DNA from 3 places in the Geodermatophilus sp. URMC 65 genome. Region 1 is predicted to be linked to each of the others. Evidence: riboswitches for the same ligand, from Rfam matches in the RefSeq annotation. Region 1 holds a riboswitch; each other region holds the start of a gene.

Region 1 (6,950 bases):
GCCACCGGCCTGCTCGTCCTCCTCCTGGGGCTGAGCGGGTGGGTGCGCCGGGCCATGGCGGTCGTCCCGATGCCGATCGTGATGGCCATGGTCGCCGGGATCTTCCTGCGGTTCGGGATCGACCTGGTGCACTCCCTACGGGACGACGTGGGGATCGCCGCCCCCATGGTCCTGGCCTTCCTGCTGCTCAGCGCGCTGCCGGGGCTGGGGCGGCGGATCCCGCCGATCATCGGGGCGCTCATCGTCGGGGCGGTAGCGGTGGTGGTGTCCGGCCGGTTCCGCCCCGCCGGAGCCGCGGAGTGGTTCGCCGCGCCGGTGCTCCAGGCGCCCGAGTGGTCGCTGCAGGCCGTGCTGGAGCTGGTCGTGCCGCTGGCCATCACCGTGCTGGTGGTGCAGAACGGCCAGGGGATCGCGGTGCTGCGCTCCGCCGGACACGCGCCACCGATCAACGTCGTCACCGTCGCCTGCGGCGCCTGGTCGCTGCTCACCGCGGCGGTGGGCACGGTGTCGACCTGCCTGACCGGGCCGACGAACGCCCTGCTCTCGGCCTCCGGGGAGCGATCCCGGCAGTACACCGCCGGGGTCGCCTGCGGCCTGCTGGCCATGCTGTTCGGTCTGTTCGCGCCGCTGTTCACCAGCGCCATGCTGGCCACGCCGCCGGCCTTCATCGCCACGCTCGGCGGCCTGGCCCTGCTGCGAGTGCTGCAGGGGTCCTTCGTCGCGGCGTTCAGCAGACGGTTCACCCTCGGCGCCCTCGTCACCTTCGTGGTGACCGTCGCCGACGTGACGGTGCTGAACGTCGGGGCCGCCTTCTGGGGTCTGCTCGCCGGCTTGGCCGTGTCCGGGCTGCTGGAGCGCCCGGACTTCTCCCCGGCCCCGAGCTGAGCGCCGTCCCGGGGGTCGGCGACCGCACGCACGGTCGGGGATCAGCCCCCCGGGGCGGGCTGCACCCGTCGAGCTCGAGGCGTCCACGGTGGCGTGGTGGTCGACCGCTCGAGGTACTGGAGGGCGTCGCCGACCGTGGTGAACCGCGCCCACTCGTCGTCGGGGACGAGCACGCCGAAGCGGTCCTCGGCCGCGACGACGACCTCGACCATCGTCAGGGAGTCGATGCCGAGGTCCTCGGTGAAGGACTTCTCCGGGGCGATGTCGGTGGGGTCGATGCCGGCGACCGTGCCCAGGACCTCCGCCAGCCCCTGCTCCAGCTCGTCTCGTGCCATCGGGATCCTGCCTCCGGTCGGTGCGGGGGCGCTCCGTCGCTCAGCGGGACGCGGGAGCGGACGCCTGGAGCGCCTGCTGCACGTCGTACTCGTGGATCCAGCCGAAGTCCTCCGGGAACCTCGCCATCTTCGCGTCCCGCATCCGGGCAGCCGGTCCCTCGGGCAGGTGGAGCAGGGAGTTGGTGACCCAGGAGCTGCGCTGGATCGCGCGCGTCCGGGCCCGGCGGAGCGTCTGGTACCGGGAGAACACCGGCGCCAGGTCCTCGCCGGGTCCGGCGTCGGCGACCAGTGCGGCCAGGGCGAAGGCATCCTCGATCGAGGTGTTGGCGCCCTGTCCCTGGTGCGGCAGCATGCCGTGGGCGGCGTCGCCGAGGACGACGACCCGGCCCCGGTACCAGCGCAGCAGGGGGCGCACCGTGAACAGCCCCCAGCGGATGGGGCTCTCGGCCGCTCTGATCATCTCGGTGACGGCGGGGTGCCAGCCTCGGAAGGAGGCGACCGGGACGTCCTCGTGGACCTCGGCCACCGTGCCGTCGTGCAGCCAGCTCGGAGGGCCTTCCACCACCGCGAAGAAGTTGACCAGCTCTCCGGTGCCGCCGATCGCGTAGTGCAGCAGGTGCGCGTCGGGGCCCATCCAGAACTGGATGGCGCGCGGGTCCGGCAGTGAGGGCAGGTTCTCGGTGGGCACGATGCCGCGGAAGGCGCTGGTGCCGGAGTAGACGGCGTCGTCCGCGCCGGTGACCCACCGGCGGACGGTGGACCGCACGCCGTCGGCGCCGACGACCACGTCGGCGTGTTCCACCCGGCCGTTGGCGAACTCCAGGACGACCGAGTCGCGCTCGGGGACGAGATCGGTCAGCCGGCAACCGAGGTGCAGGTGCTCGGCGCCGAACGCGCCGCTGAGGGTCTTCTGCAGGTCGGCGCGGTGGATGCCGAAGTACGGCGCGCCGAACCGGTCCACGTAGGCGTTGCCCTCGGCGACCGGGTGGGCGGCGATGCGGCTGCCGTCCTGCCAGTGGCGGTGGACCAGCTCGGTGGGGATCGTGGCGGCCGCGGCCAGCTCGTCGAGCAGGCCCAGCCGGGCGTACTCCCGGGTGGCGTTGGCCGACAGCGCGATCGCCGCGCCGATCTCGGTCAGGTGCGCGGCCTGCTCGAACACCTCGGCCCGCACACCCCGTTCCCGCAACGCCAGGGCCAGGGACAGTCCTCCGATGCCGGCTCCGACGATCGCGATCCGGAGGTCGGTGTGCCTCATGCGGCTGGACGCTAGCCAGTGCGGCGCAGTCCCGGACAGGAGTGCCGGCCCGGTCACTCGTCGGCCGCCGTGACTCGTCGCGAGCGCTTCGCCACCGCCTGTGCGGCGTTCCGCCGCGGCGTCCCGCCGGGCTGGTGGGTGTGGTCCTCGCCGAGCCGGTCCCGCACAGTGAGCGCACGGTCCGGGAGGAGTGACGGCGCTGCGGCCGCCGACCGTCTTCCTCCTCTCCGTTTGCTGTGACGTGCGTCACAACCTACGTTCAGGCCGCTCGCATTCGCGGGACGGTCTGGCAGCACGCCGAATCCTGCCGCTGGCCGGGCCGACCTCGACTCACCTGAGGCAGGAACGGGAGATCGCAGGCCCTCCGGGTCGCGTCAGCGGCCCTCGGGGTGAAGCCGTGACCGTCACGGCCGGGCAGTCCTCCCGCCCGAACCCGACAGCTCATCCCGCAGGCGCGCTCGGAGGATCTCATGCACCAGCACATCTTCGGCATGCCCCGTCCGGTCCGGGCGGTGCCACCCCTCCGTCTGGGCATCGTGGTGGTCCTGGCGCTCGTCGCCCTTGCCGTACCGGCCCCGGCGATGGCCGCGTCCGACGCCTCGACCAGTGCAGCAGCGGACCTGTGCGCGAGCGTCGCTTCGCGAGCCGGATTCAGCGGCGACAGGCTCGTCACCGCGGTCGCGGTCGGCATGGGGGAGTCGTCCTGCCGTCCGGACGCCCAGAACGCCAACGGTCCGACGAAGGGCTGTCCGAACGGTTCGGTGGACCGCGGTCTCTGGCAGATCAACAGCTGCTGGCACCCCTCGGTCTCCAAGAGCTGCGCCTACGACGCCCAGTGCAACGCCAACGCCGCCTACCGGATCTCCGCCAAGGGCACCAACTTCAGGCCGTGGGTGGCCTACACCAACGGCTCGTACCGGAACCACCTGGAAGCGGCCCGGGCCGCGGTCGGCCGACTCACCCAGACCTGATCCACCGGAGCACCTCACCGTGCCCGCACCCAGGAGGCGTTGCGGGGGCACGCCGGCGGGATCAGCGTGCCCTCCCACGGCAGACCCGTCCGGACGACCCCGTCGGCCCGGCGAGCCGAGCCGGGCTCCCGCAACGCCTCCCGGTGCCCGGTCGCAGGACCCCCTGCGCCCGGGTCGGCGCAGGGCCACCAGGGCTCAGGCGAGGGGGAGCGGCGGCGTCGGGGTGGGTCGGGACCCCGCACCGACACGCCCGCGCCCGAGACCAGGTCCCAACCGCTGGGTCTGCCTCGTCAGTGGCGCACTCCTGCTGGTGCTGCTCGGTGCGCCGGCTCAGGCGGCGTCGGCACCGCAGCAGTGTGCAGCCGGCTCCGTCCGGCTCACCTTCGACGACGGGCCCCACGCGTCCGCCACGCCCGACATCCTGGACACGCTGGCGGAACGGGGAGTGGAGGCGACGTTCTTCGTCACCGGTGAGATGACCGCCGCCCGACCCGACATCGTGCGTCGCGCCCGCGAGGAGGGGCACCGGATCGGGAACCACTCGTGGAGCCACGCGAAGCTCACCACGCTGGACCGGGCGCAGGTGGAATCCCAGCTGCGGCGCACCAACGAGGCCATCGAGCAGGCCACGGGGAGCTCTCCGAGCGAGTGGCGCCCGCCGTACGGCGCCACCAGCGACCTCGTGGCGGCGGCCGCCCGGGAGGTCGGCCTGGACTCGATGGTGCTGTGGACCGTCGACCCCCGCGACTGGGCGGATCCGCCGGCGACGACGATCCGGGACCGGGTGCTGCAGAGCGTGCAGCCGGGGAGCGTCGTGCTCCTGCACGACGCCACGGGGCAGAACACCCCCGCAGCCCTGCCCATGATCCTGGACGGGCTGGCCGAGAGGGGCTACTGCACGCAGTGAGGTGCCCTCGTGAGGACGTGCCACTCCCGGCGGCGTGCTGCCGGGCCGCTCCCCGGTGCGGCAGGAGGAAGCCCCCTGACCCTCACCCCCGGGCTCGCCACCGGCGGGCGCGGGCCGCCGCGGACCCGCGCCTCTGCCGGCCGGCGCGGCCCGACCGCCTCCGGAGGTGCTCCGACCACCGGTGTGACCACCCCGGGCTGCGGTGGCCACGGACCCCGCTCGGCTCAGCCCCGGGCGGCGGCGTCCCGCGTGAGGCGGGCCGCGAGGACCTGCGCGGCGTCGCCGGCACACCGGCGGAAGAGGTCGTCGTCGCCGGTGCACAGCCAGTTCACCGACGCTCCGAAGAGCAGCCCCAGCGCCGACTCCGCCAGCACCTCGACGTCCCCGGACCAGGTGCCGCCGGCGGCCTCGGCCACGCGGTCGAGCAGGTCGAGGACGTCGCCGCGGTACTGCTCGGTGGACTCCCGCGCCGCGGCTCGCAGGTCGTCGTCCCGGCCGCCCATCATGGTCAGCTCCTGGAGCACGATCTCGGCCCCGGGGTCGGCGATGACGCTGTCGGCGTAGCCGACCAGGGCGCGGGTCAGGATCTCGGCGGGGGTGCCGCCGGCCTCCACCGCCCGCCGGAGCAGCGCGGTCGACCGGTCCCGGTCGGCGCGGAAGACCGCACGCACGAGCTCGGTCTTGGAGCCGAAGGCGTAGTGCACGGCCCCCAGCGGGACGCCGGCCTCCTTCGCGACCGCCCGGGTGGTGAGCGACCACGCCCCCTCGCGCTGCATCACCCGCATCGCCGCCGCCACGAGCTGGGCCCGGCGCTGCTCGACGGGCAGGTGTGCGCGCCTCGGCTCGGTCACGGAGCCACCGTCTCAGGTGTCCGGTGGTGACCGGCCGGCGCGGGCTCCGCACCGGCCACCGGGGTCCCGCGCAGCAGGACGACGGCCTGCACCGCCACGTAGGCCGCGAGCACGGCGGCGATGAGCAGCACGACGTGCATGCCGGTCACGAACGCCTGTCCGGCCTCGGCGAGGAAGGCCGCGGCGGTGTCCGGCGGCAGCTGTGCGGCGACCTCCGCCGCGCCACCCAGGGTCTCGCGGGCGACCTGGGTGCCCTGCGCCGGCACGCCGTCGACGGAGCCGAGGTCTGCCGCGTAGACCGACAGCCCGACGGTGCCGAGCACCGCGGTGCCCATCGCCCCACCGAACTCGTATGCGGTCTCGGAGACCGAGGCGGCCGCCCCCGCCCGCTCGGGCGGCGCCGTGGCGAGGATGACGTCGTTGGTCAGCGCCTCCGCGGCTCCCACGCCTCCGCCGATGAGCAGGCCGGCGACGACCAGGACGACCCGGTCGCCGTCGACCCCGAGCGCCGTGCCGAGGCCCAGCCCGGCGGCGGTCAGGGCCATCCCGCCGCCGATCACCCACCGCAGCTGCAGGTGGCGGGCCAGCCACGGAGCGGCCAGCGACCCGGCCACGGTCGCGCCGGCGAGCGGCAGCATCCACAGGCCTGCGGCCAGCGGGCTCATGCCGAGCACGAGCATGAGGTACTGCGGGAGGAAGAACATCAGGCCGAGCAGGGCGAAGACCGTGAGCAGGTTCGTCGTCACCGCGACGGAGAACGCGCGGGACCGGAACAGGCGCAGGTCCAGCAGCGGTTCGGCCAGCCGGCGCTGCCGGCGCACGAAGGTCCACAGCAGGCCGAGGCCGGCCGCGAGGCCGACGAGGACCGGCACGCTGACGCCGTCGTGGGCTGTGGTCTTGAGGGCGTAGACCAGGGGCAGCACGCCGGCGATGGACAGGACGGCGGAGAGCGCGTCGAAGGGGCCGGGCTCGGGGTTGCGCGACTCGGGCAGCAGCAACGGGGCGCCGACGAGCAGCAGGACCATGACGGGCGCGTTCACCAGGAACACCGAGCCCCACCAGGCGTGCTCGAGCAGGACGCCACCGATGATCGGGCCGAGGGCGGCGCCGCCGGAGAACGCGGCCGCCCAGACGGCGATGGCCAGACGCCGCTCGTGGGCGTCGGTGAACACCGAGCGCAGCAGCGCCAGGGTCGAGGGCATGAGCGTGGCCCCGCCGAGTCCGAGCAGCGCACGGGCCCCGATGAGCATCCCGGGGGTCGTCGAGAACGCCGCGACCACCGACGCGCACCCGAAGGCGGCGGCGCCGATCACGAGCAGGCGGCGGCGGCCGATGCGGTCGCCGAGGTTGCCCATGAGCACCAGCAGGCCGGCGAGCAGGAACGAGTAGATGTCGACGATCCACAGCAGCTCGGTCGACGTCGGGCCCAGGTCGGCGGTCAGGGCGGGCACGGCGAAGCCGAGCACGGTCATGTCGATGCTGATCAGCAGGACCGGGAGCGCCAGCACCGCGAGAGCGGACCAGCGACGGAGCGGACTCACGGGAGATCCTCGGGACGGAGGTGGGACAGGGGCGCCGGCCGACCGGGCGGCGACGCCATCGTGCCACGGTTTTGGTCGGATGACCAAAACCGTCGTCAGGCATGGTGCTCGACGGTTGGCGAGCCAACGCTTGGGCCGCCACGGCTCCTACGCTGAGGGGGTGACGACGACCAGCCCGACGCCCCAGGCCCCGCTCCCGCCCGAG
Region 2 (6,950 bases), 610 kb from region 1:
CCCGGAGAGCATGTGGGCGTGGGAGAGGTCGACGTCCCGCACGTCGTTGGCCGAGTCGTTGTTGCCGATCTGGCCGTCGGTCCACTCCCTGCACTCCACCCGGAAGTCCTGCCCCGGACGGACGGTGACCGCCGGCGGGATGTCCGGGTGCCAGCGGTTGTGGCCGGGGACGGCCTGGTCCCGCATGGACCTGCTCTGGTCGACGCTGAACACGACCTCGGGCATGGCGGTTTCCTCTCACTGGGCGCCCGGTGCGGCACCGGGCTGGGTGGGGGTGGGCGGAGCGGAGGCGGACAGGGTCCGGCTGAGCGGGACGCTGGCGACGAGCAGGAGCACCCCGAGGGCGGCGACGACGAGGGCAGTGGTGAGCGACTCGCTCCACCAACCGGTGATGATCAGGAAGGCCGGGACGGCGGCCGTGAGCAGCCCCTCCCCCAGGGTCAGGACGCCGACCGCGCCGATGAGGTGGTCCTTGTGCCCGGCCATCAGCAGGAAGAAGCAGAACCACAGGACCGCCCACAGCAGCCAGATGACGGCGAAGGTCCGGTCACCGACCTCCAGCCAGGAGTGGGCGGCGAAACCCACGGCGGCAGCGGCCACGACCAGGGAGAACCAGCCGAGTCCCTCGGCCGGCCAGCCGGTGATGCCGTTGATGCCCACCCACAGGTAGGTGAAGCCGAAGTAGTAGAGCCCCGCGGCGAGCGCGATCTGCGCCTGGTCACCGCCCGCGGCGATGATGAGGTAGGTCGGCGTGACCACCTGGAGCCCGCCGACGAAGAGGTTCAGCGGTGCGGCGCTGCGCGGGCTCACGCGCCCCAGCAGCATGAACCCGTTGACGACGAGCACGGCACAGACGTAGAGCAGGCCGACGGCGCCCACGGGTCACCAGCGCGGCAGTGAGGGGTGCGGGCCCGCGGGACGGTGCGCCGCGTTGACCGGGGCGGCGCCCGTGGTGGGACTCCACCGCCGGCTCCGCGGCCGGGGCCTGCCGGCGGGGATCGAACGGACCACCTGCGGCGCCTCGGCGCTGGCGTCGGCGGCCGAGACGGCGCGGTGCAGTGCGGCGGGTGTCGTCGCCAGGGCGGGCGCGGTCCACACCCGGGGGGACTCCTCCGCGCACGTCGGGCAGGGGTGCGTGGAGCGCAGCGAGGACATCGGGATCACCACCTCGAACACCGAGCAGTCGGGGCAGCGGAACACGTACGTGGCCATGACTCCTCCGTTCTTTTCACCTGCAACTTATTCAGGTGAAAAGAACTGTCAAGAGGAGTGCGCAGGTGGTCCCGCTAGAGCGCGGCGAGGACGTCGAAGTCGTAGCCGTCGGCCACGGCGAGGTGGACCCGCTGCTGGAGGTGGTTGCCGGCGAAGGACACCGGGCCGCGCGGCCCGTCGTAGCCCAGCCCGTCGGCGACGGCGACCATCCGGTGGACGTCGAAGCTGCCGGCGCGCCGGGCGAGGGCCGCCAGGGCCATGAGCCCCTCGCAGCAGGACTCCGCGGCGTTGTTCAGCGGTGGCGCGTCGGGACCGTGCTGGTCGACGTAGTCGCCGCAGAACTCCAGCGCCGACGACGTGGCCAGCGACCGGAAGTAGGACGCGCAGACGAAGAGGTTCCTCGTCGCCTCCGCCCCGCTGGCCAGGAGCATGTTCTCCTCCATGAGCGGGGTGAAGCGGACCAGCCCGTCCTGCAGTCCCTCCTCGGCGAACACGCGGTTGAACTGGACCGCGTCCTGCCCGACCAGGTAGAGCAGCACCCCCTGGGCGTCACTGGCGCGGATGCGCCCGACGACGCCGCGGAAGTCGTCGGTCCCCAGCGGCACGTACGCCGTCCCGACCAGCCGCAGGTCCAGCTGCCGGGCGAACTCCCGGGTGACCGCGACCGAGGCGCGGGGCCAGACGTAGTCGTCGCCCACCACGAACCACCGCCGCACGCCGCACACGTCGCGCAGCCACCGCAGCGCGGGTGCGATCTGCCGCGCGGGCGTCTCACCGGAGCAGAAGACGCCCGGCCGGGACTCCCCGCCCTCGTACAGCGAGGTGTAGACGTAGGGGATCCGCCCCGCGGTCACGGGGGCCACGGCGTGCCGGACCGCCGAGATGTGCCAGCCGGTCACCGCGTCGATCCGCCCGGCGTCGATCAGCCGGCCGACGGCGGCGCCCACCTGCTCCGGCCGCGCGCCCCCGTCGACGACCTCGACGGCCAGCTCCCGGCCGAGGACGCCGGCGTCGTTGATGGTCCGCACCGCCGTCGCCGCGACCGCCTCGCAGGACGGGCCGAAGAGGCCCGCGGGCCCCTGCAGGGGCACGACCAGCCCGACCCGCGCGACCTCTGCGGACCGACGACGCATCGATCCCCCCAGGCGTGGAGTGCGCGGGCGTTGGAGCGGGACGTCCCGGACCTCTGCGAGAATCGGCCCGAGTCGGGCATCACTATGCTGACCCGCCCCGGCCATGGGAAGGGTCCCGGGCGAGGGAGAGGCGAGCATGCGACAGGAGACGTCGGGGGGGTCACTGCCCCACGTCGACCTGCTACGGCAGGTGACCTCCGGCCTGACCTCCCGCGTCGAGGAGATCCTCGTCGGGAGCGACCTCACCCTGGACCAGTGGCGGGTGCTGCACACCCTGACCGAGGCCGGCCCGCTGTCCATGAGCGACCTGAGCGGCCGCACCCGCATCTCCGGGCCCACCGTGACCCGGCTCGTGGACCGGCTGGTGGAGCGCGCGCTGCTCTACCGCAACGTCGACGCGACCGACCGTCGCCGTGTCGTCGTGCACGCCGCCGAACGCGGCCGGGCGTTGTGCCGGTCGCTCGCCCCGCAGATCGCCGAGGCCGAGCGCGCCGGGCTCGCCGCGCTGTCCTCGGCCGAGGCGCGCACGCTCCGCCGGCTGCTGGAGCGGCTGGCGACCCGCTGACCCGGGCGTTCGGGGTTGCGCTGAGCACATCGCGGCGAGCAGGCTGGCCGGCCTCCCAGCTGAGAGGAACCCGCCGTGCCGGCTCCGACGGACCACGAGCTGTTCGACCTCGGCGACCTGCCGCTGCAGAGCGGCGCGACGCTGCGCGGCGCCCGACTGGCCTACAAGACGTACGGGACCCTGAACGCCGACCGGTCCAACGTGATCGTGCACCCCACGTGGTTCAGCGCCTGGCACGACGCCAACGAGTGGTCGATCGGCCCGGGCCTGGCCTGCGACCCGGACCGGTACTTCATCGTCGTCCCGAACCAGCTCAACAACGGCCTGTCGACCTCGCCGAGCACCACCCCTCCCCCCTTCGACGGCCCCCACTTCCCCCGGATCACCTTCTCCGACCAGATCGAGGCCCAGCACCGCCTGCTCACGCAGCAGTGGGGCATCGAGTCGATCGAGCTGGTGCTCGGCTCCTCCATGGGGGCCGGCCAGACCTACCAGTGGGCGGTCAGCCACCCCGAGATGGTGAAGCGGGCCGCCCCGATCGTCGGCTCCAGCCGCACCAGCGAGCACAACCAGGTGTTCCTGAAGAGCCTGCGGGCCACGCTGACGCTCGACCCGGCGTTCCGGGGCGGCGAGTACTCCCCCGACGCGCGCCCCACCGCCGGCATGCGGGCCTTCGCCCGGATCTACGCCGGGTGGGGCCTGTCGCAGGCGTTCTACTGGGAGCGCGAGTACCGGACCATGGGCTACTCCTCGCTCGAGGACTTCCTGGTCGGGTTCTGGGAGGGCTTCTGGCTCGACCGGGACCGGGACCCGAACAACCTGCTGGCGATGCTCTGGACCTGGGAGCACGGGGACGTCGGCCGGACGCCGGGCTTCGACGGGGACACCGAGGCGGCACTGCGCTCGATCCGCTGCCCGCTGGTGGCCATGCCCGCCCGGACCGACCTCTACTTCCCCCCCGAGGACGAGCAGTGGGCCTCGCAGTTCATCGCCCGGGGCGAGGTCCGGGTCATCGACACCATCTGGGGGCACTTCGGCGGCCTCGGGATGAACCCCGCCGACAACGACGTCGTCGACCGGACGCTGAAGGAACTGCTCGACCGTCCCGCCTGACCGCGCGAGCGCTTCCCCGCCCGGTCCGCACCCGCGGCCCGGGGGCGGCGGGGAGCTGGCGGCGGAGCTCGCCCAGGTTCTGCCCCGGGGCCCCGCCGGGGACAGCATGCGGTCGACGGAACGGTTCCGCAACAGATGTCTAGGACGTCTGACCGCGGGCACCGAGCGCCACCCCGGAGTCGGGCTGCCCGCGGACGGTTCTCCGCGGCTCCCCGGGGCACTGAGTCGGCATGAGCGAGATGGACCCGCGGGACCCGAGCACCCTGTACTCGGAGGGTCCGGTCGCGCCCGAGCCGCCCGAGGACGACCTGCCCGACACCTCGCCGCTGCGCGACTCCGGCGGCACCGGTCCGGGCCCGGACGACCTCGACGAGCTGCTCTGAGAGGCCCTCCGCACACCAGCGGCCCTCCACCGAGGGGGTGGAGGGCCGCCGACGTGCGGGCCGGGGACTCAGCCGACGTAGTTCACGTGCACGTGGTCCATGTGGTTCGCCGTCGCGCCGCCGCGGTCGGCCATGGCCTTCCACACGCCGTCCGGCGAGGTCAGGATCCGCTGCTGCCAGATGACGTACTCAACGCCGAGCTCGTCCCAGTGGGCGATGTGGTACTCGGCGATGGCGTCGCCGAGGGCGGCGTCGGACATGACCATGTAGTCCAGCGCGAGGCCGGACGGGTGGCCGTTCGGGTCGGTGGCGCTGGCCCGGGTGCCGCCGATGGTGATCGAGCCGGCGCCGGACACCTCGCTGACCACCCGGTTCGCCGCGACCTGCACCTGCGAGGCCACGTCGCCGGAGCTGTTGCTGATGCGCGCGGTGGCCGCTGGTGCCGGAGCGGCCGCCGCGGCGAGCGGGGCGACCACCGGCGCGGGCGCGGCGTCGCCGGCCGAGCCGGCGGCGGGAGCCGGGGCGGCCGGGGCGGCGGCCGCCGAGCCGGCGGTGTGGAGGACCTGACCCGGGAAGATCAGGTTCGGGTCGGCGCCGATGACGCCGACGTTGCGCTGGTACAGGTCCCGCCACGACTGACCGTGGGCGGCGGCGATCGTCGCGATCGTGTCACCGCGCTCGACGGTGTAGCCGGCCTCCGGGGCGCCGGCGTCGGCGACCGCCGTCGCGGCGGGGGCCTCGACGGCGTGAGCCGGGAGGGGGCCCGTCGTCCCGGCGAGGGCCTGGGACGGGGAGCCCAGGACGCCGAACCCGACGACGGTGGCGCCGGCGGCGACGGGCGCCTTGGCGAGGACCTTCTTGGTGCGGACGTAGCGGGGTGCGCGGTGCTTGGCCATGGTGATCTCCGATCACCGCCGGCGAGGTGAGCTGTCGGGTTCGGGCGATCGGTGCCCGGCCGCGGTCCGCGGCTTCACCCCGAGGCGGTCCTCGGCTCGAGCCGTGCGGCTCGAGTCGTGGCGCGCCGTGGTCGTGGGTCCCCCACCCCTGCCCTGGGATCTGGATGGCGACCGGTGGGCAGGGTTTGGCGGTCCGGCGCCGCGCTCTCTCCTTTGCTGAGCGCACACAAAACGCTACGTGCAGTCATGTGCACTGTCGTCGTGACGCCGGTCACAAACCGGCTATCCAGCAGCGCGCCGCAGGTCGACGCGGCGTGTCGCGCCGGTGTAGCCGTGGTCACTCCTGCCCCGGCCGCACGGCCTCCCGGCCGGCGGTGGTCGGTCAGGAGGAGGGACGGTGGGCGTCGAGCCAGGCGACGACGTCGGCCAGGACGTCGTCCTTCTCGGGCTCGTTGTGCGGCTCGTGGAAGAGCCCCTCGTAGGTCGTGACCGTGAGGTCGGGTGAGCCGGCGTGCGCCCGGACGACCTCGCTGGCCGCCGGCGGCACGAGCCGGTCGGCGGTGCCGTGCAGCACGAGCAGCGGCATGGTCAGCGAGGGCAGCCGCCGGGGCATGGCCAGCGCGGTGGCCATCAGCTCGGCGCCGGTGCGGGCGACCACCCGGCCGTTGTGGTTGAGCGGGTCGGTCCAGTAGTCGCGGACCACCTCGGGGTCCCGGCTGACCGCCTCCGCGTCGAGCCGCAGGACGCCGAGGTCGGGCAGGACCCGCGACAGCAGCGGCGCCAGGGTCCGCTGGACGGCGGTCGCGGCGCTGGTGTCCAGGGCCGCCGCCGAGACCACCGCGCCGGCGACCCGGGCGTCCGGCGTCCCGGTCAGGTACTGCAGCGCGATCAGCCCACCCAGGCTGTGCCCGTAGACGAACAGCGGGACGCCGGGGTGCTGCTCGCCGGCGAACCGCACCAGCTCGGCCACGCCGTCGACGGCGGCGGCCATGCTGCCGATGTTGCTGCGGCGACCCGGGGACCGGCCGTGCCCGGGGTGGTCGACGGCGTGGGCGGCGTACCCTGCGGCGGCCAGCCGCTCGGCGACGTGCCGGTACCGGCCGCCGTGCTCGTGCGCGCCGTGCACCAGGACGACGGCGCCGACCGGGTCCTCGACGGTCCAGGCCTGCCGGTACAGCCCCGAGGCCAGGGTGCCCTCGGCGTGCACGGGCTGAGCAGCGGTCATCGGGGAGTCCTCCTGCGCGGGTGCGGTCTGCTGCGCATCCTGCAGGAGACCTGGACCGGTGCGGCCGGACGGCCGGTCCTAGGTTGGACACCATGCCGACCACGTCGCCGGGGACCACGCCCGGGGAGACCGTCAGTGACCTCGGCCTGCCCGCGCGGGCGGTCACCGCACTGGCCCGGGCCGGGATCACCACGACCGCACAACTCGCCGGCCTCACCCGGGCCGACCTGCTGGCGGTCAACGGGCTGGGCCCGGGCAGCATCGCGGCCATCCGCCGCGTCGTCCCGGAGCCGCCCGGCCGCGTTGCCGCGGGTGGGCGCGGGGAGCGGCTCTCCTCCCCGGACACGCATCCGGACGACGAGGAGTCGCCCGCCGCCCCGGCGATCCCGTCGTTCGAGTCGCTGCGCAGCACGCGCCGCCGGA
Region 3 (6,950 bases), 490 kb from region 1:
AGCGACCCCGGCGGGCGGCGGGCCAGCAGTGCGGCGACGAAGGTCTGGATGCCGCCCTGGCGTGGCGGGAAGTCGTTGGTGACGACCAGCGTCCTCACCCGGCGTCCTCCAGCCGCTGCCAGTCCTCCGCGAAGGCGATCCGCTGCGCGCCGGTCGGGTGCGAACCGAAGAACCACTGCCAGGCCGCGGGCGGGTCCGGGTCGCTGAGGTTGGTGGCGGCCAGCGCGCGCTGCATCGCGATGAACGCCCCGGCGTCCCCGGTGAGGTCGAGCGCGCGCAGGTCGGCGCGCGCCTCGACCTGCCGCGACACCAGGTTCTGCACCGGCGTGCTCACCAGCCCGCCCACCGACAGCAGGAGCAGGACCAGGGGGACGACGGCCGGGTCCGCAGGCGACTGCGCGCCCCCGCGGCGCAGCAGCGGCGTCCAGGACAGCAGCCAGCCCGACAGCGCCACCGCGGCCGCTGTCCCCAGCGCCCCGACCAGGGTGCCGGTGAGCACGTCGCCGTGGACGACGTGGCCGAGTTCGTGCGCCACGATCGACTCGACCTCCTCGTCGGACAGCTGCTCGAGCGTCGTGTCGTAGAGGACGATGCGGCGGGTCGACCCGAAGCCGGAGACGTAGGCGTTGAGCGCCGTGGTCCGCCGGGAGGCGTCGGAGACGAGCACGTCCTGCACCGGGGTGCCGTTCGCCTCTGCCAGGTCGAGCAGCTCGGTGCGCAGCTCACCGGGGGGCAGCGGCTCGAAGCGGTTGAACGCCGGCTCGATGACCAGCGGGTAGAGGAACGACCCGACGACGACGAAGCCGGCCGCCACCGCCGCGGCCCACGCCCACCAGGTGCGCGGCGCCCGCCGCACCAGCCAGAGGAAGGCCGCCAGCGCGAGGGCGGTGAGGACCGCGCTGATGGCGGTCGAAACCGCGACGTCACGCAGCCACAGCCCCCAGCTGCGGATCGAGATGCCGTACCGGTGGCGGACCACCTCGGCATACGCCGACACCGGCAGCGTGGCCAGCCGGCCGAGGAGCACCACGGCCGCCGTGCCCAGCAGCGCCTGGGCGACCCACCCGCCGCCGACCGGTCGCGCCACGGCCCGCACCAGCCGCGCCCCCAGCGGGGTCAGCCCCAGGACGGCGGAGACGGCCAGGCCGAGCAGCAACGAGGTCAGCGAGGCCGGGCGCAGCGCCCCGGCGAAGGCCTCGGTCCGGGTGAGGAGTTCCGGGGGCAGGACCGACGCCGGGTCGACGGGCGTACGCCCACCCGACGGCTCGGGCAGCAGCGTCCACGGCGGGACCACGACGAGGACGACGACGAGCGCGGCGCCGAGCACGCCCGCGACCAGGAGCGCGACGCGAGCACCTGCCCGGCCTGCCCCGCTCACCAGGCCGATCCTAGGCGAGCCACCGGTACCGGCCCCGGACCCGCACTCGTCCGGCCCCTGCTCGGGCTGGCGAGGTCGAGGGGGTCCCGCTGGCCCCGTCCAGGGGCCCGCCCCCAGCCTGCGAGGGGGTGGGGAGGACGGGGTCCTTCAGGCGATGCGGCGCATCGCGGTGATGCCGCCCATCGAGTCGACGCTCACGACCTCCACCGGCTGGCCCGACGTCGAGGCGTGCACCATCTGGCCGTTGCCGATGTACATCGCCACGTGGCTGACGGGGCTGTAGTAGGAGATCAGGTCGCCCGGCCGCAGCTCGGACCGGGACACCGCGAGCCCATCGTCGCCTGCATCCGCGACGAGTGCGGCAGGCTGGTGCCGGCCGCGGCGTACGCGTACTGGGTCAGCCCCGAGCAGTCGAAGGCGTCCGGCCCGCCGGCGCCCCCCGCACGTACGGGTCCCCGACCTGCGCCAGGGCGGTGTCGACGGCGGCCTGCGTGGCGCCGGTGGCCGCGGCGGCCGGCGCGGCGGCGACCGGCTGGCCGGCGTGCGCGGCCACGACCTCCTGCTGCTGCGGCGCCGACAGGGCGTCGTACTGCGCCTGGTGGTCGGCGATGTCCGCCTCGAGCCGGGCCTGGCGGGCGGTGACGTCGTCGAGCGTGCGCTGGGCGGCGGTCTGCGCGGCGCCCGCGTCGGCGTGGGCCTGCTCGGCCGCGGCGGCGGACGCGGCGACCTCGCCGAGCACGTCGCTGGTGTGGCCGGCGACGACGTCGAGGGTCGCCAGCTGCGAGACGAACTCCTCTGCCGACCCGCTGGTCATCAGCAGGTCCAGCTCGGACATGCCGTCGCCGAGGTGAAGGCGGCGCGGGCGACCTGGCGGATCCGATCGTCGAGCGCGTCGAGCTGCGACTGGGCCTCGGCGACCGCCTGGTCGGCGCTCCGGACGGCGGCCTGCTGGTGCGTCAGCGTCTCGCCCGCCTCGTTGACCTGCTCGGTGACGACGTCGAGCTCGTGCGCGGCCTGGGCGACCAGCTGCGCGGCCTGCGCGGCGCTCGTGGCGTCCCCGGGTCCGCGACGGCGGTGCCCGGCAGCAGCGTCAGGGCGAGTGTGGCGGTGGCGCCCAGGACCAGTCCGCGGGCGATCCCGCGCGAGACGGTGGGCCGGCGGAACGCGACCGGGAGGTCGGGGTGGAACTGATCGACGGCATGCCCCAGGGCAGGGCGGGGGTCGCCACGGGCGGCGGCTCTCCGTTCTTCCTCAGCGACCGCCTACCGAGTTAGCTGACGGGTTCGGGCTGGGAAGAAGGCGCCCCATCTCTGCGCCCCGGCGGACCAGCGCGCGGGAGAACTCACCCCGGTGCTGCGGTGGGTCCCCGGTCCCCCCTCGGCGCCGGTGCGGCGCGTCGGGCGATTCGGCGGTGACCGGCCGAGGTCACCCTCGTGGGGGGTGACGACCACCCGGCCGGACCGGCCCACGGTCCGGGGGTTGTCGAAGAAGTGACGAACGGGGGTGCCGGGGACTGTGGGATCGTGTTCCTCCTGGTCGGCGACGTGCCGTCCGTCGCGCCCGGCTCGCGCGGACACCGGAGCACCCCGCTCACCCGGTGCGCCGCTGCGACCCCTGACCGCCGCCCCGCCGCTGCGGCGCGGCCCGCCGTGCCGGGGCCGGGCGGACCGAGTGCTGGTGGCGCAGCGGCGGTACCAGACCGGCGTCGGCCAGCACCTGGACGGCGCGCCGCTCGACCTCGTCGAACTCCACGACCACCCCCGGCGGCAGCACGACGACGTCCTCGGCGGACAGCCGGTCGTCCCGCCGCCCGGCCATCGGCACGACCGTGGGGTCGGCGCCCTGCCAGCCCGGTGGCGCCCCCAGCAGCACGGTGACGACGCAGTTGCCGCAGCCGGTACCGCGGGCGGTGCAGGTGTCGCAGTCGATGTACACGGTCCACTCCTCTGCTCTCCGACCCTCGTCGCGGGAGCCGTCCGTGGCCCCGGTCGATCCGGGCAGGACGCTAGGAGCGGGCACCGACAGTTCCGGCTCAGGCGCCGGCGTACTCCCAGTGCCAGGGTTCCTCGCGGCCGTTGCCCGGGTCGGCCCAGCGCGGGTGGAGGAAGCCGAAGCGGCCCGCGTTGGCCAGCATCCAGGCGTACTCCGGCGTCCCGAACCGCTCGACGCCACCGCAGAGGTCGACGGCCAGCCCCCAGCCGTGGTCGCTGGTGCCCGGCACCGCGGCCAGCGCCGGTTTCTCGCCGTACAGCTGCACCTGGCCGGCGTAGCTCCGGTAGGAGTCGGTGAGGCACAGCGGCGTCCCGAAGGCACCGGCGAAGGCGCTGCTCATCGCCTGGTAGGCCGCTGCCGCGTCGCAGCGCAGCACGTGGCCGGCGACCCCCAGCGGGCACATCGCGCTGAGCGGGATCAGCCCGTTCGGGAAGCCGCCCCACGCCCGCCCTCCGGACGTCTCGGGCGGGTACCGCACGTCGCCGCACTCGACCGGCAGCGCCCCGCCGGACGGTCCGGTCGCGGGGACGGCCGCGCGTCGCCCGAGGCTGGGCCGCCCGGCACCCAGCACCCGGTCGGCCGCCGGACGGCCGACCACCACGGCGCCGGCGCGGGCGTCGGCCGCCAGCACCGTCCGCCCGTCGAGGGCGATGCCCACGTTGGCCGGACCGGACCGCCCGGCACCGAGGAAGACCAGGTCTCCCGGGAGGACGTCGGCCGGGTCGACCGGCGTGGTCCCCGCGAAGAGCCCCGCCTGGTCGTCCGGGAGGTCGATGCCCACCGAGGCGTAGACGGCGTGCACCAGCGATCCGCAGGACCACGCGTCCGGCCCCGCCGCCCCGGGGACGTAGGGCAACCCCAGAGCGTCCACCGCTGCGCTGACCGCGGCGACCGCCTCGGCGGAGGGGACGACCAGGGCATCCGACGCGCCGGGCAGCCGGGCCACCCCGGCCTGCACTCCACCGCCGGACGCCGGCACCGGCACCAGCCCGTCGGGCAGGCCCGCCGCCGGGTCGCGCAGCGCCGCGGCCGACGGCGGCGCGACGCCGGCCGCGGCCAGCTCGCCGAGGTACCCGTGCCAGTCGGCCGCCGCCTGCCGGCCGGCTGCCCGCTGCTCCTCCCGCTGCCGACCCAGCTGCCGGTCGACGGCGGCGACGGCGGCCTCCAGGTCCCGGCTCGCCGCGGCCGCGGCCGCCTCCAGCTCGGCGGTCTCGGTCGTGAGCTCCGCAGCCCGCGCACGGGCGGTCTCCCGCGTCCGCTCCGCCTCCGTCCGCCGCGCCGCCGCCTCCTGCCGTCGACGCTCCGCCGCGGCTACCACCGCGGCCGCGTGCCGCTCGACCGCGTCGAGCAGGCCCCCCGCGGCGACGACGTCCCCCGGACCACCACCGGACAGCAGCACCGACAGCGGCGTGACCTCGCCTGCGTCCCGGTACACCGCCGAGGCGTGCCGGGCCACCTCGGCCCGGGCCCGAGCCAGCTCGGCGTCCGCCGCGACGATGTCGGCCTCCGCCTGCGCCGCGGCCGCCTCGGCAGCGGCGAGCGCCTCCCGGGCCGCGACGACCCGGGACTGCCGCTCCTGGAGGTCGGCCTGCACGTCGGCAGCGCGCCGCTGCAGCTCGTCGAGCTCGGGGCTGTCCAGGAGGCTGGCGGTCGCGACGGCCGGGCCCGTCGGGTCGGCTCCCGCGGGCGCGGCCGGCAGCAGCACGACGGCCAGCGCGACGACGCCCACGGACAGGGACGCCGCCGCGCGGCGGCTGGGGCGCCACCGGGAGAGCGGGTGCATGGACCACCTCTGCGAGTCGGGACCGCAGCGGTCCGGTGACGAGATGGTCTCGGGGGCCACGCGGGCGCGCCAGGGGACGGCGCACCGCTCCCCCCGGACGGGCGAGGTCCTCCCCCGCCCTCCCCGTTCCCCGGCGCGCGTCCCCGGGACTGTCAGAGCCCCGACCTACCGTCCGCCCCGTGCGCCCTTCCCCCGCCCGGCCGGTGCCGCTCTCCCCCGCCCGCCTCGCCGGGACGGCGGCCCGCGCCGCCGCCGGGCTGCCGCGCTACGAGCAGGCCACGATCGACGAGCTCGGCACCCCGCTGGCGGAGGTCACCTTCGTCGTGGTCGACCTGGAGACCACGGGCGGCTCACCGAAGGACAGCGCGATCACCGAGATCGGAGCGGTCAAGGTGCGCGGCGGGGAGGTGCTCGGTGAGTTCCAGACCCTCGTCGACCCCGGCTGCGAGATCCCGCCCTACATCAGCGTGCTCACCGGGATCACCTCGACGATGGTCGCCGCGGCCCCGCGCATCGGCGCCGTCCTGCCGCACTTCCTCGAGTTCGCCCGCGGCGCGGTGCTGGTCGCCCACAACGCGCCCTTCGACCTCGGCTTCCTCCGGGCCGCCTGCGCCGAGAACGGCATCCCGTGGCCGGCCGCGGCCTCGGTCGACACGGCCGTCCTCGCCCGCCGGCTGCTCAGCCGCGACGAGGTCCCCAACTGCAAGCTGGCCACCCTCGCGCCCTACTTCCGCACCAGCACCGAGCCCTGCCACCGGGCGCTGGCCGACGCCCGCGCCACCGTCGACGTCCTGCACGGGCTGTTCGAGCGGCTGGGCCCCCTGGGCATCACCAGCCTGGAGGAGCTGACCGGCCTCACCCGGCAGGTCGACCCGGAGCGGCTGCGCAAGCGGCACCTGGCCGACGACGTGCCGCACGGCCCGGGCGTCTACCTGTTCCGCGGTCCCCGCGACGAGCCGCTCTACGTCGGGACGTCGACCGACCTGCGCAGCCGGGTGCGCAGCTACTTCACCGCCGGCGAGCAGCGCAGCCGGATGACCGAGATGGTGGCGCTGGCCAAGCGGGTCGACGCGATCCCCTGCGCGCACGACCTCGAGGCCGCCGTCCGCGAGCTGCGGCTGATCGCCGAGCACAAACCGCGCTACAACCGGCGCTCGCGGTTCCCCGAGCGGGCACTGTGGGTGCGGCTGACCGAGGAGCCCTTCCCGCGGCTGTCGGTGGTCCGCCGCGTGCGCCCGGGCGCCGGGGTCTTCCTCGGACCCTTCCCCGACCGGCGCGCGGCCGACGCCGCGGTGGCCGCCGTCCACGAGTCGCTGCCGCTGCGCCAGTGCACCGGCCGGCTCTCGGTGCGGGTGCTCGGCACCGCCTGCGCGCTGGCCGGCATGGGCCGCTGCGGCGCACCGTGCACCGGCGCCCAGTCGGTCGAGGAGTACGGGGAGGTCGCCGCAGTCCTCCGCACCGCGGTGGCCGCCGACCCGCACGCCCTGCTCCAGCCGCTGATGGCGCGGGTCGAACGGTTGTCCGCCGAGGAGCGCTACGAGGACGCCGCCGTCCTGCGCGACCGCGCCGCCACCCTCGTGCGCGCGGTGCGACGGCGGCAGCGGCTGGAGTCCCTGGCCGCGGTGCCCGAGCTGGTGCTGGCCCGCCCGGACGGCGAGGGCGGCTGGCAGCTGTCCGTCGTCCGCCGGGGTCGGCTGGTGGCTGCCGGGTGCGCCGCCCGCGGCAGCTCTGTGCGGGCGGCCCTCGAGGGGCTGCTGGCGACGGCGGAGACGCCCCTGGGCCCCGACGGCGAGCTGG

Evidence for each region. Region 1 has a riboswitch for cyclic di-AMP ahead of ACWIX7_RS26985 (hypothetical protein). Riboswitches for the same ligand answer to the same signal wherever they lie in the genome.
Region 2: it holds a riboswitch for cyclic di-AMP, as region 1 does, so the genes downstream of both, ACWIX7_RS24180 (LysM peptidoglycan-binding domain-containing protein) here and ACWIX7_RS26985 (hypothetical protein) in region 1, are expected to answer to the same signal.
Region 3: it holds a riboswitch for cyclic di-AMP, as region 1 does, so the genes downstream of both, ACWIX7_RS01655 (hypothetical protein) here and ACWIX7_RS26985 (hypothetical protein) in region 1, are expected to answer to the same signal.

The regions. Positions count from the first base shown of each region.
Region 1 covers NZ_CP199954.1:5,602,508-5,609,457, reverse strand. The annotation lists gene ACWIX7_RS27000 (benzoate/H(+) symporter BenE family transporter) at 1-885, shown strand, start outside; gene ACWIX7_RS26995 (acyl carrier protein) at 927-1,220, opposite strand; gene ACWIX7_RS26990 (FAD-dependent monooxygenase) at 1,261-2,475, opposite strand; cyclic di-AMP (ydaO/yuaA leader) riboswitch at 2,761-2,944, shown strand; gene ACWIX7_RS26985 (hypothetical protein) at 2,946-3,446, shown strand; gene ACWIX7_RS26980 (polysaccharide deacetylase family protein) at 3,757-4,353, shown strand; gene ACWIX7_RS26975 (TetR/AcrR family transcriptional regulator) at 4,578-5,204, opposite strand; gene ACWIX7_RS26970 (MFS transporter) at 5,201-6,745, opposite strand; gene ACWIX7_RS26965 (MarR family winged helix-turn-helix transcriptional regulator) at 6,906-6,950, shown strand, end outside.
Region 2 covers NZ_CP199954.1:4,996,730-5,003,679, reverse strand. The annotation lists gene fmdA (formamidase) at 1-225, opposite strand, end outside; gene ACWIX7_RS24210 (AmiS/UreI family transporter) at 238-879, opposite strand; gene ACWIX7_RS24205 (zinc ribbon domain-containing protein) at 883-1,212, opposite strand; gene ACWIX7_RS24200 (substrate-binding domain-containing protein) at 1,287-2,345, opposite strand; gene ACWIX7_RS24195 (MarR family winged helix-turn-helix transcriptional regulator) at 2,482-2,910, shown strand; gene ACWIX7_RS24190 (alpha/beta fold hydrolase) at 2,986-4,023, shown strand; gene ACWIX7_RS24185 (hypothetical protein) at 4,254-4,406, shown strand; gene ACWIX7_RS24180 (LysM peptidoglycan-binding domain-containing protein) at 4,475-5,302, opposite strand; cyclic di-AMP (ydaO/yuaA leader) riboswitch at 5,304-5,423, opposite strand; gene ACWIX7_RS24175 (alpha/beta hydrolase) at 5,685-6,527, opposite strand; gene ACWIX7_RS24170 (DNA-directed RNA polymerase subunit alpha C-terminal domain-containing protein) at 6,620-6,950, shown strand, end outside.
Region 3 covers NZ_CP199954.1:356,594-363,543, forward strand. The annotation lists gene ACWIX7_RS01640 (glycosyltransferase family 4 protein) at 1-98, opposite strand, end outside; gene ACWIX7_RS01645 (M48 family metallopeptidase) at 95-1,378, opposite strand; partial or broken gene ACWIX7_RS01650 (C40 family peptidase) at 1,526-1,779, opposite strand; gene ACWIX7_RS01655 (hypothetical protein) at 1,776-2,213, opposite strand; cyclic di-AMP (ydaO/yuaA leader) riboswitch at 2,623-2,782, opposite strand; gene ACWIX7_RS01660 (hypothetical protein) at 2,969-3,313, opposite strand; gene ACWIX7_RS01665 (D-alanyl-D-alanine carboxypeptidase family protein) at 3,411-5,153, opposite strand; gene ACWIX7_RS01670 (DEDD exonuclease domain-containing protein) at 5,333-6,950, shown strand, end outside.